4 linked regions of the Cupriavidus metallidurans CH34 genome follow. The main gene of each other region encodes a partner of the protein of the gene in region 2 in a complex. Links are inferred from orthologs where the notes say so. Each region holds a gene or a part of one and is shown on either strand. Other genes may lie near its edges. The genes, in order: dinB, dnaN, holA and RMET_RS09145.

Region 1 (3,522 bases), 3.8 Mb from region 2 along the record:
ATCGCCACGACAAGCATCAGCAGCATCGCCAGGCCAAATCCCACCACCACCACGCGCTGCGGATATATCAGTGCCGCGCGCGGCAGCCAGCGCGGCCGCGGAAGCAGTTTGTGCCATGCCATTGGACGTCTCCGGCAAGCCCGCATCTTGCGGGTACTGCGACGACGGATTCAGGAATGATGGTACCGATATGCTGGCACAGTGTAGAGCACACGACGACGTCTGGTGCACGGGAGACGAACGTCTTGCGCCTGATTCAACCGCTGTCAGGTGCTTGCAGGCTCGGTTCGGAAATAGAGCAGGGCGATGGCCGGCAAGGCGAAGCCGATCCAGCTCGCCAGCGGCCAGCCGGCACGCGCATAGGCCCATGCGCCAACCGACGAGCCGATCGCACCGCCAACGAAGAAGATGGCCATGTAGAGCCCATTCAGGCGGCTGCGATGTTCCGCGGACAAAGAGAAGATCGCGCGCTGCCCGATCACCAGGTTGGCCGACACGGCAAAGTCGAGCACGACGGCCGCGACGGTCAAGGCCGCCAGTGACATGAGCGAACCTTCGACGCCGATGCGGCTCAGCAGGAAGGAGCCTGCGCCCAGCGCCAGTGCGATGGCAGTCATCTGGCGGCTGTGGCCACGATCGGCATAGCGGCCGGCCATCGGCGCGGCAATCGCGCCGGCCACGCCCACGAGCGCGAACACGGCGATGCCGGTCTGGGACATATGGAAAGCGGGCCCGGCCAGGTACAGCGGCGTGGTGGTCCAGAACAGGCTGAATACGCCGAACATGCTCGCCTGATACATCGCGCGCCGCCGCAGCACCGGCTGCGTGCGCAACAGGTGCCCCATCGAACCAAGCATCTCGACATAGTTCACGCCGGGCGCCGGCTGGCGCTGCGGCAGCTTGCGCGACAGCACCACGCCAAGCAGCACCATGGCCACGGCCGACGCGGCGAAGATCGTATGCCAGCCGAACAGGTCCGCCACCAGGCTCGATACCGGGCGCGCCAGCATGATGCCCATCAGCAGGCCGCTGGTCACGTTGCCGACGGCCCGGCCGCGCGCATGTTCGGGCGCGAGGTGTGCCGCGAACGGCACCAGTACCTGCACAGCCACCGAGCACAGGCCTATCGCGCAGCCAGCGATCAGGAAGACGCTCGCGTGCGTAGCCAGCGCTGCCGCGACCAATGCCACCGCACAGCCGGCGATCAGCGCCAGTACAAGCTTGCGGTTCTCGACGATATCGCCCAAGGGCACCAGCAGCAGCAGGCCCACGCAATAGCCGATCTGGATCAGCGTGACGATCAGGCCGGCGATCTCGGGAGAAAGCTCGAGCGCCCGCGCGATCGGACCAACCAGTGGCTGGGCGTAGTAGAGGTTGGCGACGATCATGCCGCACGCGGTGGCCAGGAGGGGAGTGATCCAGGCGGCAGGGGCGTCGGCGCGTTGGGCGGTGGCGGATGTCATGGCCGCCGATTCTACCGGGACATAGATAGGCCCGTATGACACAGGGGATTCAAGCCCGCTTCAACGGAAAACCGGGGAATCCGGCTCGGCATCGAAGCGCAATTCCTCCTGGACCGGCGCGGGGTCATCGCCCTGATCGGCGGCCGGGATCAGCGCGCTGACGCGTACGCCGAGCAGCCGGATGCGTCGTTCCAGCGGGATACGCTTGAGGCACTCGGTGGCGCCATGCCGGATCGTCGCGCCGTCCGCGGTGTGGGCGGTCAGCGTCAGGTCGCGCGTAACGGTGTGGAAGTCGTCGAAACGCAGCTTGATGCCGACGGTGCGCCCCACGTAGCCCTTGCGCCGCAGATCTTCGGCCACGCGCATGCAAAGCCGGGTGAATTGCTCGGACAGTACCGGACGATCGCCGCGCGGATGCAGATCACGCTCGAACGTGGTTTCGCGGCTCATCGACTTGGGTTCGGAGCTGACCACGACCTGCCGCTCGTCGCGCCCATTCGCCACTTCGGCCAGCCAGCTTGCGTAATTGCGGCCGAAATGGGCCTGCAGCAGCGCGATGTCGGCCTCCGCCAGTTGCCCCACGGTCTCGATGCCGATAGCCGCCAGCTTCTCCGCCGCCTTGGGGCCGATGCCATTGACCTTGCGGGCTGCCAGCGGCCAGATTCGTGTCGGGATATCGGCCGGCGTCAGGATCGTCAGGCCGTCTGGCTTGTCGAGTTCGGAACCGATCTTGGCCAACAGCTTGTTTGGCGCCACGCAGATCGAACAGGTCAGCCCGGTGGCGGCGTTCACGGCGGCCTTGATACGGGCCGCCACATCGCGTGCCTCACCATCAATATCAGTCAGATCGATATATATCTCGTCGATTCCCCGGTCTTCTATTTGTTCGGTGAATGATCTGACTGCAGCCTTGAACAACCCGGAGTAACGCCGGTAGGCGTCGAAGTCCGTCGGCAACAGGATCGCGTCGGGTGCCAGCTTGGCGGCCTTCATCATCCCCATGGCGGAAAACACGCCAAGCGCGCGGGCCTCGTAGGTGGACGTGGTCACGACGCCGCGTCCGGCGTAATCGCGCAGACGCGCATAACGGCGCGTGCCGTCGGGCAGGTCCTCGGGCACGGCGTTGCGACCGCCCCCGATCACGACGGCCTGGCCGCGCAGATCCGGGTAGCGCAACAGTTCGACGGACGCATAGAAGGCATCCATGTCGAGATGGGCGATGCGCCGTGCGGATGAGGACATGGACGAAGGGGAAAATCGTGTACTGTATAAACGTACAGTATAGTGCCGCGCCCGGATTTTGCGGAGGGCCTGTCAGCTGGCTCTCCCGCAAATTATTTACTTAATAGATTGATCTTTATGTGCTTTCGCTGACTTCATTCTTAACGCTAATAATTTTCCGCTGCAGCAGTTTGCTGACAAGCAGGCCTTCAGCAGCGTAGATAGCCAGAGATACCCAGATCAGCGCATAGCCAATCTGCTTTTGCGGCGGAAACGGCTCGTGGTACAGCCAGATGCCGAGCGCCAGTTGCAGTGTCGGGCCGGCGTACTGCAGCAGCCCGAGCAGCGACAGCGGAATGCGCCGTGCGCCTGCCGCGAAGAACAGCAGCGGCACGGCGGTAATCGGACCCGCCATCACCAGCAGCACCTGCGTACCCGGTGCTGCGGCGCGCGTGGTGTCCTGACCCGTCAGAAACAGAAAGGCGAGCGCGGCGGCGGCAAACGGAAACAGCAGTAGTGTTTCCAGTGACAACCCTTCCAGCGCCCCCAGGGCACCGGTCTTGCGCAACAGTCCATAGCCGCCGAACGATGCCGCCAAACCGAGCGCGATCCACGGCAACTGCCCAGCCGTCACCGTGAGCCAGATCACCCCGGCCGCGGCAATCGCGATCGATAGCCATTGCACGGGGCGCAGCCGCTCGTGCAGCAGCAACACGCCAAGCAGCACGCTGAACAGGGGATTGATGAAGTAGCCCAGGCTGGCGTCGACCACCCGATCGGCGGAAACGGCCCAGATATAAAGGAACCAGTTGCAGCAGAGCAGGGCCGCGCTGGCTCC
Region 2 (3,452 bases):
GCCGCCCGAGCTGGAGATGCGCGTCGCCATTCTGATGAAGAAGGCCGCCGCCGAGAACGTGAGCGTGCCCGAGGAAGTGGCCTTCTTCGTGGCCAAGCACCTGCGGTCGAACGTGCGCGAGCTGGAAGGCGCGCTGCGCAAGATCCTGGCGTTCTCGAACTTCCATGGCAAGGACATCACGATCGATGTCACGCGTGAAGCGCTGAAGGACCTGCTGACCGTGCAGAATCGCCAGATCTCCGTGGAGAACATCCAGAAGACCTGCGCAGATTTCTACAACATCAAGGTCGCGGACATGTATTCCAAGAAGCGGCCCGCCAATATCGCGCGGCCGCGCCAGATCGCGATGTATCTGGCGAAGGAACTGACGCAGAAGAGTCTGCCGGAGATCGGCGAGTTGTTCGGCGGGCGCGATCACACCACGGTGCTTCACGCCGTGCGCAAGATTGCCGAAGAGCGTAGCAAGGACGCGCAGCTCAATCACGAGTTGCACGTGCTGGAACAGACGCTCAAGGGCTGACACACGTGCAGGTTGCGTGCGCCGAATGCGGCGCCGCAGCCTGCCGAAAGCGGCTCATCGACGATTTCGAGAGCCAGCCTTGCCGGGCTGGCATACTACTGGGTGCGCGTCCGACGGCAAGCGGGCGCCGGTAAACTGTTGGATCGCGGGAATCTGGCCTCAGATAAGGCTTTGCGGTGAGTCGGGACGGATTGGCAGAGGTTGGCGGCGGAATGTGGCATTTTGTGCACAATCGGACGCCGTGCCGGGTTCGCCCCGCTTCACCGCAGCGGCTTATCCTTGGTACAATGCGACATTAACTCCTTGATTCCTAAGTGAATTTGGAGTTGTGCGAAACCCTGCGGTCGCTATCGACAAACGACGAAGGATAAATTCAATGCAATTGGTCAAAACCTCGCGAGACAATCTGCTGCGTCCGCTGCAAATCGTGAGCGGCATCGTGGAGCGCCGCCACACCCTCCCGATCCTGGCCAACCTGCTGATTCGCAAGTCCGGCTCGAACGTATCCTTCCTCTCGACCGACATCGAGATCCAGATCACGACCCATGCCGAATGCGGTGTCGGTAGCGACAGCGTGGCGACCACCGTGGCCGCGCGCAAGCTGCTGGACATCCTGCGCGCGATGCCTGACGGCGACGTGGCGCTGTCGCTGAACGACAAGCGCATGACCGTGCAGTCGGGCAAGAGCAGGTTTGCGCTGCAGACGCTGGCCGCGGAAGAATTCCCGACCGTTGCCGAAGCCGCCGAATTCAACGCCAGCGTGAGCCTGCCGCAGAAGACGTTCAAGCATCTGCTGGCGATGGTCCACTTCGCCATGGCGCAGCAGGACATCCGTTACTACCTGAACGGGATGCTGCTGGTGGTCGATGGCAAGAAGGTCATGGCCGTGGCGACCGACGGTCACCGCCTGGCGTACTGCGGCGTGGAGCTCGAGAATGAAGCGACCGGCGTCGGTTCGCGCCAGGAAGTGATCATCCCGCGCAAGACCATCCTGGAACTGCAACGCCTGCTGGAAGACACCGATGATCCCGTGCAGGTGCAACTGGCCGCCAATCAGGTCAAGTTCACCTTCGCCAATATCGAACTGATCAGCAAGCTGGTGGAAGGCAAGTTCCCGGACTTCCAGCGCGTGATCCCGAAGGGCTACAAGAACGCGTTTGCGATCGACCGCGTGCAACTGCAACAGGCGCTGCAACGCACGGCGATTCTGACTACCGACAAGTTCAAGGGCGTGCGTTGCATTCTCGATACGCACGTGCTGAAGATCAGCTCCACCAACGCCGATCAGGAAGAGGCGCAGGAAGAGCTGGAACTCGATTATTCGGGCGATGCGCTCGATATCGGCTTTAACGTGACCTATCTGCTCGATGTGCTCGCCAACCTGAAGAGCGAGCAGGTGCAGGTCAGCCTCGGCGACTCCAATTCGAGCGCGCTGATTACGGTGCCGGAAGACGACAACTTCAAGTATGTCGTCATGCCGATGCGCATTTGATGGCCACCATCAGACGCCATCCAGACCACAATCGGGCACACACCGCAGCAGGGGCCGGATCGAACCGATCCGCCCCTTTTGCCGTTTTTAAGTAACCCGCGAAACGCGGATCTACCGCACCCGCCGCATTTTTGGCGCAGGTTCGGTTTTCCGCTTTTTGCCGTCAGTATCGTGAGTAGAAAGACATGACCGATCAGCAGAAACCGCAGCAGGAAAACTCTTACGGCGCCTCTTCGATCCAGATCCTGGAAGGCCTGGAGGCGGTACGCAAGCGTCCCGGCATGTACATCGGCGATACGTCCGACGGCACCGGCTTGCACCACCTCGTGTTCGAGGTACTCGACAACTCGATCGACGAAGCCCTGGCCGGTTATTGCACCGAGATCCAGGTCACGATCCACAGCGACAACTCGATCTCGATCGTCGACAACGGCCGCGGCATTCCGCCGGCCGTGAAGTTCGACGACAAGCACGAGCCGAAGCGCAGCGCGGCGGAAATCGCCATGACCGAACTGCACGCCGGCGGCAAGTTCAACCAGAACAGCTACAAGGTTTCGGGCGGCCTGCATGGCGTGGGCGTGTCCTGCGTGAACGCGCTGTCGAAGTGGCTGCGCCTGACCGTGCGCCGCGATGGCCAGGTCAACCTGATCGAGTTCGCGAAGGGTGAAGTACAGAACCGCGTTATCGAGACGGTGACCGGCCCGGACGGCCAGCCCGTTGAAGTGTCGCCGATGAAGGTCATCGGTGCGACCGACAAGCGCGGCACCGAAGTGCACTTCCTGGCCGACGAGGAAATCTTCACGAACGTCGAGTTCCACTACGAAGTGCTGTCCAAGCGCATCCGCGAACTCTCGTTCCTGAACAACGGCGTGCATATCAAGCTGGTGGACCAGCGCACGGGCAAGGAAGAGGACTTCGCGTTCTCCGGTGGCGTGAAGGGTTTCGTCGAGTACATCAACCGCTCGAAGACCACGCTGCACCCGAACATTTTCTACGCGAACGCCGAGAAGGATGGCATCAGCGTGGAAGTGGCCATGCAGTGGAACGATGGCTACAACGAGCAGGTGCTCTGCTTCACGAACAACATTCCGCAGCGTGACGGCGGTACCCACCTGACCGGCTTGCGCGCGGCGATGACCCGTGTCATCAACAAGTACATCGAAGAAAACGAGGTCGCCAAGAAGGCGAAGGTCGAAACCTCCGGCGACGACATGCGCGAAGGCCTGGCCTGCGTGCTGTCCGTGAAGGTACCCGAGCCGAAGTTCAGCTCGCAGACCAAGGACAAGCTCGTTTCCTCCGAAGTGCGCCTGCCTGTGGAAGAGCTCGTCGGCAAGGCGCTGACCGACTTCCTGCTGGAAACGCCGAACGACGCCAAGATCATCTGCGGCAAGATCGTCGATGCGGCCCGCGCCCGCGAAGCCGCGCGCAAGGCCCGCGAAA
Region 3 (3,461 bases), 3.2 Mb from region 2 along the record:
GAATGGAGCGGTTCGGGCGTGGAGGGCGCGTCGCGCTTCCTGCGCCGTGTGTGGAACTACGGCTACGCGAACGCCCAGGCGATCCGCGATGGCGCCGGCACCGCGCCGACGGCCGATGACGCCGCGCTGCGCCGCGAGATCCACACCGTGCTCAAGCAGGCCAACTACGATTACGAGCGCATCCAGTACAACACCGTGGTGTCCGCCACGATGAAGATGCTGAACGCGCTGGAAGATGCGAAGACCGCTTCGCCGGCCGGGCGCCGTGAAGGCTTCAGCGTGCTGCTGCGCGTGCTGTACCCGGTGGTGCCGCACATCGCCCACGGGCTGTGGCAGGAACTCGGCTACGCCGCTGAGACGGTCGACATTCTCGACGCCGCATGGCCGCAAGTCGACGAAGCCGCGCTGGTGCGCAGCGAGATCGAACTGGTGCTGCAGGTCAACGGCAAGGTGCGTGGCAGCCTGACGGTGCCGGCCGATGCTGACCGCGCCGCGATCGAGGCCACCGCGGCCGCCAGCGAGATCGTGGCCAAGTTCGCCGCCGGTGCCGCACCGAAGAAGATCGTGGTGGTGCCGGGCCGTCTCGTCAACGTCGTGCTCTGAAGCACGCGGACTGGAATCAGCAGACAGGGATAACGAATGGATCGACCGAACATGGGACGCCGCGGTTTCTTCGCCATCGGCGCCGCGGCAGCGGCGGCGGCATTGCTGGGTGGCTGCGGCTTCCATATGCGCGGTAACGCCGATTTTGCGTTCAAGCGGCTCTACATCGGCATTCCCGCGAATTCGCTGATGGGTGCGGATTTGCGCCGCAACATCCGCAATGGCTCGGACACGCAGATCGTTACCGACCCGAAGGAAGCGGACGCACTGCTCGACGTGCTGGCCGATACGCGGGCCAAGTCGATCCTCTCGATTACCACCGAGGGTGTGGTGCGGGAATACCGTCTGACCTACCGCTTTACCTTCCGCCTGCGCGATGCCAGTGGCAAGGAGCTGATCCCACCGTCGACGCTGCTGCTGACGCGCGACCTGACGTACAACGAAGCCAACACGCTGGCCAAGGATTACGAAGAGCAGCAGCTCTATCGCGACATGCAGCGCGATGTTGTGAATCAGCTCATGCGCCGGCTGGCCTCGGTCAAGACGATCTGACGCGCCGGGTATCGGCGCGACTCAGGCCGACACAGGAAACATAGGGCGACAATGCAGCTCAAGCTCGACGGACTCGAGGCACATCTGAGGCAGGCGCAGGCCAAGGGCCTGGCGCCGCTTTACGTCGTTCACGGCGACGAGCACCTGCTGGTGCTGGAGGCGGTAGATCGCCTGCGCCGCGCTGCGCGAGAGGCCGGTTTCTCCGAACGCGACGTGCTGGTGGCCGAACGTGGCTTCCAGTGGGGGCAGGTCATCGAGGCCCAGCAGTCGATGTCGCTGTTCGGCGACCGCAAGATCGTCGAGTTGCGTATTCCATCGGGCAAGCCGGGCAAGGACGGCGGCGAGGCGTTGCGCGCCGTGGCCGCCCAGCCGTCGCCGGATGTGGTGATGCTGGTCACACTGCCGCGCCTGGATTTCGCCACGACGAAATCGGCCTGGTTCCAGGCATTGGAGTCGGCGGGGGTGTCGATCAAGGTCGATGCCGTGGACCGCACGCGGCTGCCCGCCTGGGTGGGCGAACGACTCGGCCTGCAGCAGCAGCGGGTGGAGCCGGGCGAGCCAGGGCGGCGCGCGCTGCAGTTCATCGCCGAAAAGGTCGAGGGCAACCTGCTGGCCGCGCATCAGGAAATCCAGAAGCTCGGCCTGCTTTATCCGCCCGGCGCGCTGACCTTCGACCAGGTTCAGGACGCGGTGCTGAACGTGGCCCGCTACGACGTGTTCAAACTGTCCGAAGCCATGCTCGGCGGCGACGTGCCGCGCCTGGTGCGTATGCTCGAAGGGCTGCGTGGCGAGGGCGAGGCTACGGTGCTGGTGCTGTGGGCGCTGACCGAGGAAATTCGCGTATTATCCAAGGTCCGGCAAGGCTTGGCGGGCGGCAAGCCGGCGGGCGTGCTGATGCGCGAACTGCGCGTCTGGGGCCCGCGCGAGCGGCTCGTACCACAGGCCGCGCAACGGCTGTCGATGCCGCAACTGGAAGCCGCGCTTGCCATGGCCGCGCGGCTGGACCGGCAGGTCAAGGGCCTGTCCGACCTGCCAGGCGCTGGCGGAGCGGCCGGTGCGTTACCAGCCGAGCCATGGGACGGCCTGATGCAGCTTGCGCTGATGATCGCCAGACCCGCATGAGGCCTCCGGGCCCCCGGGGTCCGGACAGGTGACCGGACCACCGAACCAGAACAATCGCCGGCAGCCGCGCCGGCGCATCGACATCGCGGCACTCATAGCAGACCGGGCACAGGCCCGGACACCATCATGACCGAGTTCGATCTCCACGCTTACATGACCCGCGTTGGCCAGCAGGCCCGCGCGGCATCGCGCGCCATGGCGCGCGCTTCCACGGCCGACAAGAACCGTGCGCTGCTGACGATTGCCGCGGCCATCCGCCGCGATGCGGACAAGCTCAAGGCCGTCAACGCCCGCGACGTCGAACGCGCCCGCACCAACGGCCAGGACGCCGCCTTCATTGATCGCCTGACACTGTCGGACAAGGCGATCGCCACGATGGCAGCCGGCCTCGAGCAGATAGCCGCGCTGGCGGACCCGATCGGCGAAATCTCGAACATGAAGTTCCGTCCCACCGGCATTCAGGTGGGCCAGATGCGCGTGCCGCTCGGCGTGATCGGCATCATCTATGAATCGCGTCCGAACGTGACCATCGATGCGGCGGCGCTGTGCCTGAAGTCGGGCAACTCTACGATTTTGCGTGGCGGCTCCGAGGCGATCGAATCGAATACCGCCCTGGCCGCGCTCGTGGCCGAGGGACTGGCCGCGGCGGGGCTGCCCTCCGAAGCCGTGCAGGTGATCGAAACCACGGATCGCGCCGCGGTTGGTCGCCTGATCACGATGACCGAGTATGTCGACGTGATCGTGCCGCGCGGCGGCAAGAGCCTGATCGCCCGCTTGATGGAAGAGGCGCGCGTGCCGATGATCAAGCACCTGGACGGCATCTGCCACGTCTATATCGATGACGACGCCGACCTGGAAAAGGCCGTGCGCGTGTGCGACAACGCCAAGACGCAGCGCTACGCACCGTGCAACACGATGGAAACGCTGCTCGTGTCGCGCGAGATAGCTGCGAAGGCGCTGCCGCCGCTGTGCCGTATCTACCAGGAAAAAGGTGTCGAGTTGCGCGTCTGCCCGGCAACGCGCGCCACGCTGGAAGCCGCCGGCTTCTCGGGCCTGGTCGACGCCACCGAGGAGGACTGGCGTCTCGAGTACCTGGCGCCGGTGCTGGCGATCCGCACGGTGGACGGACTGGACGCCGCCATCGCGCACATCAACACCTACGGGTCGGCGCATACCGATTCGAT
Region 4 (3,462 bases), 2.0 Mb from region 2 along the record:
TGATGCTGCAGACCGATCCGACCGTGATCTACGGCCTGGGTGAGCAATTCGACGGCAACCTGCGCAAGAGGGATTTGCTGACGGACACCCCGTACAATACGTACACCCGTACGGGCCTGCCGCCGACGCCGATTGCCTTGCCGAGTCTGGCGTCGCTGGCCGCAGCCACGACGCCGGCGCCATCGGACGCCTTGTATTTCGTGGCACGCGGCGACGGCAGCAGCCATTTCTCCAATTCACTACCCGAACACAATCGCGCGGTCGACAAGTACCAGCGCGGCAAACCATAAGGTCATGCGCGGAAAATTCATCACCTTCGAGGGCATCGATGGCGCGGGCAAGAGCACCCATATCGAGTGGGTGGCCGAGCGCCTGCGCGCGCGCGCAAATGTCGTCACTACCCGGGAGCCGGGCGGCACGCCGCTGGGCGAAGACCTGCGCCAGTTGCTGCTGCACCGGAAGATGCATCTTGAAACCGAGGCGCTGCTGATGTTCGCGGCGCGCCGCGAGCACATCGCCGAAGTCATCGAGCCCGCGCTGGCGCGCGGCGACTGGGTCATCTCGGATCGTTTCACCGATGCCACGTTTGCCTATCAGGGCGGTGGCCGCGGGCTGGCGCTCGATCGGCTGGCCACGCTCGAGCAGTGGGTGCAGAGCGGTCTTCAGCCCGACCTGACGCTGCTGTTTGACGTTCCGCTGGAAACCGCGAGCGCACGTCTGGCCGGGGCCCGTGAGCCCGACAAGTTTGAGGCCGAGTCCCGCGCCTTCTTCGAACGCACCCGCACTGAGTATCTGCGCCGTGCGGCGGAAGCGCCACAGCGCTTTCGGGTCATCGACGCAACGCGCTCGATCGACGAGATTCGTGTGGCGCTTGAAGAAATTATTGCAACGCTTTGATTTTTAATGGCTATATCCATGTGGTGATGTCGATGTCATTGACTCCGACAATACATGAGATGGCTGCGCTAACTGATTGAACCTGAATGCTTTATCCCTGGCAACGAGATGACTGGCATCGGCTGACCGCGCTACGCGACCGGCTGCCGCACGCGCTGCTGCTTCACGGCCAGCAAGGCATCGGCAAGCGCGATCTGGCGTTGCACTTCGCGCAGGGCCTGCTTTGCGAAAGCGCGCTGCCCGATGGCCAGCCCTGCAATACCTGCAGCGCCTGCCACTGGTTTGGTCAGGGCAACCATCCCGATTTCACGGTGGTTCGGCCCGAGGCACTGGAAGCCGGCGCTGGAGAGGCCGAAGGCGACGGCGAGAGCGGCAGCAAGAAGAAGGCGCCGAGCAAGATCATCCGCATGGAGCAGGTGCGGGCGCTGATCGAAGCGGTGGGTGTTGGCACGCACCGCGCGGGTTTGCGCGTGGTGGTGGTCTATCCGCTCGACGCGCTGCAGACTGAAGGCGCCAACGCGCTGCTCAAGACGCTCGAGGAGCCGCCGCCGTCCACGGTGTTCCTGCTGGTCACGGATCGTATCGACCGTGTGTTACCGACGATCCTGTCCCGCTGCCGCCAATTCTCGATGACGCGGCCGACCAGCGCGGATGCGCTCGATTGGCTGCGCGGACAGGGGGTGGCCGATGTGGAGGCGCAACTGGCGCTGGCTGGGGGGGCGCCACTGACGGCGCTGCACGCGGCCGAGGCCGAGGAACAGCCCTTGCAGCGCTGGCTGGTCGGCCAGCTCGGTAGCGCGGCTGCGCTGGATGCCCTGGCCGCCGCGGAGCAATTGCAGAAGCTGCCGGTTCCCGCCGTGCTCGGCACCCTGCAACGCTGGACGTACGATCTGCTGGCGCTCTGCCTGGGTACGGGTGCCGCACGTTACTTCCCGAAGGAGCAGACGGCACTGGCCCGCTGCGCCAGCGCAACCGACGCGCATCGGCTGCAGGCGTTCGCCGCGCGGCTGGTCGGACATCGCCGCAATGAGAACCATCCGTTGGCGGCGCGCCTCGTGATGGAGTCGGTGTTGCTCGATTACCGACAATTGTTCCGTTAGCGTGCGTCTCGCGGTAGGAATCGTGCCGCACACGTGGTACAAGTCGAACAAAGCGACTTTCAAATAGCCCGCACAAAGCGGGCAACGCTGCAACAAGGGGTCAAGATGAACACACCAGCCATAGCGGCGCCGACACGACCAGCGGTCGGTCCCGCCACGATTCCCAATCCTGCGACGACCGGCCGCCCGAACGTGTTGTCACTGTCGATCAAGGACCAGGCAGGGCTGTATGCGGCCTATATGCCGTTCCTGGCGCGCGGCGGGATCTTCGTGCCTTCGAACCGGCCGTTCAGGCTTGGGGAGCAGGTATTCCTGGTGCTGTCGCTGCTGGATCGCCCGCAGAAGTATCAGGTGCAAGGTACTGTCGCGTGGATCACGCCGGTCGGCACGCCGATGAAGACGCCCGGCGTGGGGGTGCATCTCCCGGACGACGATATTGGCCGTTCGCTGAAGCGCGCGGTGGAAGAGATTCTTGGCAAGACGATTGAATCCGGGCGACCGACCCAGACCCTGTAGTCCATCTGGAGTTGCTGTCTTGCGCGAAATATTAGTCGCAACTTGTTGTAATTTATGAATGTTTTTGGTTTTGCCGCGGGTATCGTCGTTCGATGCCGGGCCGGTGACCGTGGCGTCGAGCGAGACCTGATGATCGCCCGACGTCGGCTCGATTGAGATATCCCCATGTTTGTTGATTCCCACTGCCATATCGATTTTCCCGAGCTGGCCGAAAGGCTGCCGCAGTTGCTCGAGAACATGCGGACCAATCAGGTGTCGCACGCCCTCTGCATCTCGGTGACGCTCGAGGACTTTCCGCGCGTGCTGGCGCTGGCCGAACAGCATCCGAACCTGTATGCCTCAGTCGGCGTGCATCCTGACTACGAGGAAGGCGCCGAAGAACCGACACTCGAGCGGCTGGTCACGCTGTCGGCGCATCCGCGAGTGGTTGGTACCGGCGAGACCGGGCTGGACTACTACCGTCTCAATGGTCGCAGCATCGCGGAGATGGAGTGGCAGCGTGAGCGGTTCCGCACCCATATCCGCGCGGCCCGCCAGACTGGCAAGCCGCTGATCATCCATACGCGATCCTCGGCGGACGACACGCTGCGGCTGATGCGCGAGGAAAACGCAGGTGAGGTTGGCGGCGTCATGCACTGCTTCACGGAGACCTGGGACATCGCCCGGCAGGCGCTGGACGAAGGCTTCCATATTTCGTTCTCGGGTATCGTCACGTTCAAGAGCGCGGCTGACCTGCAAGAAACCGCGAAGAAGGTACCGCTCGACCGCATGCTGATCGAAACCGATTCGCCTTATCTTGCCCCGGTGCCGTACCGCGGCAAGACGAACGAGCCGGCCTGGGTGCGTCACGTGGGCGAGTTCATCGCCAAGCTGCGCGATGTTCCCGTGGAGACGATCGCAGAACAAACTACAGATAATTTTTTCCGCTTATTCAAGCACATAGACAGGA

What was found.
Region 1: the proteins of dnaN (region 2) and dinB are in contact, whole or in part, in a solved structure (PDB 1OK7), measured with the Escherichia coli proteins. The link is inferred for Cupriavidus metallidurans CH34 from one-to-one orthologs.
Region 3: the proteins of dnaN (region 2) and holA are in contact, whole or in part, in a cryo-EM structure (PDB 8GIZ), measured with the Escherichia coli proteins. The link is inferred for Cupriavidus metallidurans CH34 from one-to-one orthologs.
Region 4: the proteins of dnaN (region 2) and RMET_RS09145 are in contact, whole or in part, in a cryo-EM structure (PDB 8GIZ), measured with the Escherichia coli proteins. The link is inferred for Cupriavidus metallidurans CH34 from one-to-one orthologs.

What each region holds. Positions count from the first base shown.
Region 1 is NC_007973.1:3,842,544-3,846,065, reverse strand. Bases 615-3,522 are described here. They hold dinB (DNA polymerase IV), read right to left. Parts: upstream 2,706-3,522; coding sequence 1,524-2,705; downstream 615-1,523. Other genes in these bases: rarD (EamA family transporter RarD), read right to left, coding at 2,821-3,522; RMET_RS17810 (MFS transporter), read right to left, coding at 615-1,463. Also shown: RMET_RS17815 (cellulose biosynthesis regulator YedQ), read right to left, coding at 1-122; more of RMET_RS17810, read right to left, coding at 267-614. UniProt on the Escherichia coli protein: Poorly processive, error-prone DNA polymerase involved in translesion repair and untargeted mutagenesis. Copies undamaged DNA at stalled replication forks, which arise in vivo from mismatched or misaligned primer ends.
Region 2 is NC_007973.1:1,324-4,775, forward strand. What follows is about bases 117-2,954. They hold dnaN (DNA polymerase III subunit beta), read left to right. Parts: upstream 117-896; coding sequence 897-2,012; downstream 2,013-2,954. Other genes in these bases: dnaA (chromosomal replication initiator protein DnaA), read left to right, coding at 117-520; gyrB (DNA topoisomerase (ATP-hydrolyzing) subunit B), read left to right, coding at 2,198-2,954. In the rest of the region: more of dnaA, read left to right, coding at 1-116; more of gyrB, read left to right, coding at 2,955-3,452. UniProt on the Escherichia coli protein: Confers DNA tethering and processivity to DNA polymerases and other proteins. Acts as a clamp, forming a ring around DNA (a reaction catalyzed by the clamp-loading complex) which diffuses in an ATP-independent manner freely and bidirectionally along dsDNA.
Region 3 is NC_007973.1:3,227,903-3,231,363, reverse strand. The notes cover bases 395-3,241. They hold holA (DNA polymerase III subunit delta), read left to right. Parts: upstream 395-1,206; coding sequence 1,207-2,277; downstream 2,278-3,241. Other genes in these bases: RMET_RS14890 (glutamate-5-semialdehyde dehydrogenase), read left to right, coding at 2,404-3,241; RMET_RS14900 (LPS-assembly lipoprotein LptE), read left to right, coding at 640-1,155; leuS (leucine--tRNA ligase), read left to right, coding at 395-603. Also shown: more of leuS, read left to right, coding at 1-394; more of RMET_RS14890, read left to right, coding at 3,242-3,461. UniProt on the Escherichia coli protein: Part of the beta sliding clamp loading complex, which hydrolyzes ATP to load the beta clamp onto primed DNA to form the DNA replication pre-initiation complex.
Region 4 is NC_007973.1:1,981,377-1,984,838, reverse strand. Bases 143-2,990 are described here. They hold RMET_RS09145 (DNA polymerase III subunit delta'), read left to right. Parts: upstream 143-983; coding sequence 984-1,997; downstream 1,998-2,990. Other genes in these bases: RMET_RS09135 (TatD family hydrolase), read left to right, coding at 2,679-2,990; RMET_RS09140 (PilZ domain-containing protein), read left to right, coding at 2,103-2,513; tmk (dTMP kinase), read left to right, coding at 295-897; mltG (endolytic transglycosylase MltG), read left to right, coding at 143-290. Outside these bases: more of mltG, read left to right, coding at 1-142; more of RMET_RS09135, read left to right, coding at 2,991-3,462. UniProt on the Escherichia coli protein: Part of the beta sliding clamp loading complex, which hydrolyzes ATP to load the beta clamp onto primed DNA to form the DNA replication pre-initiation complex.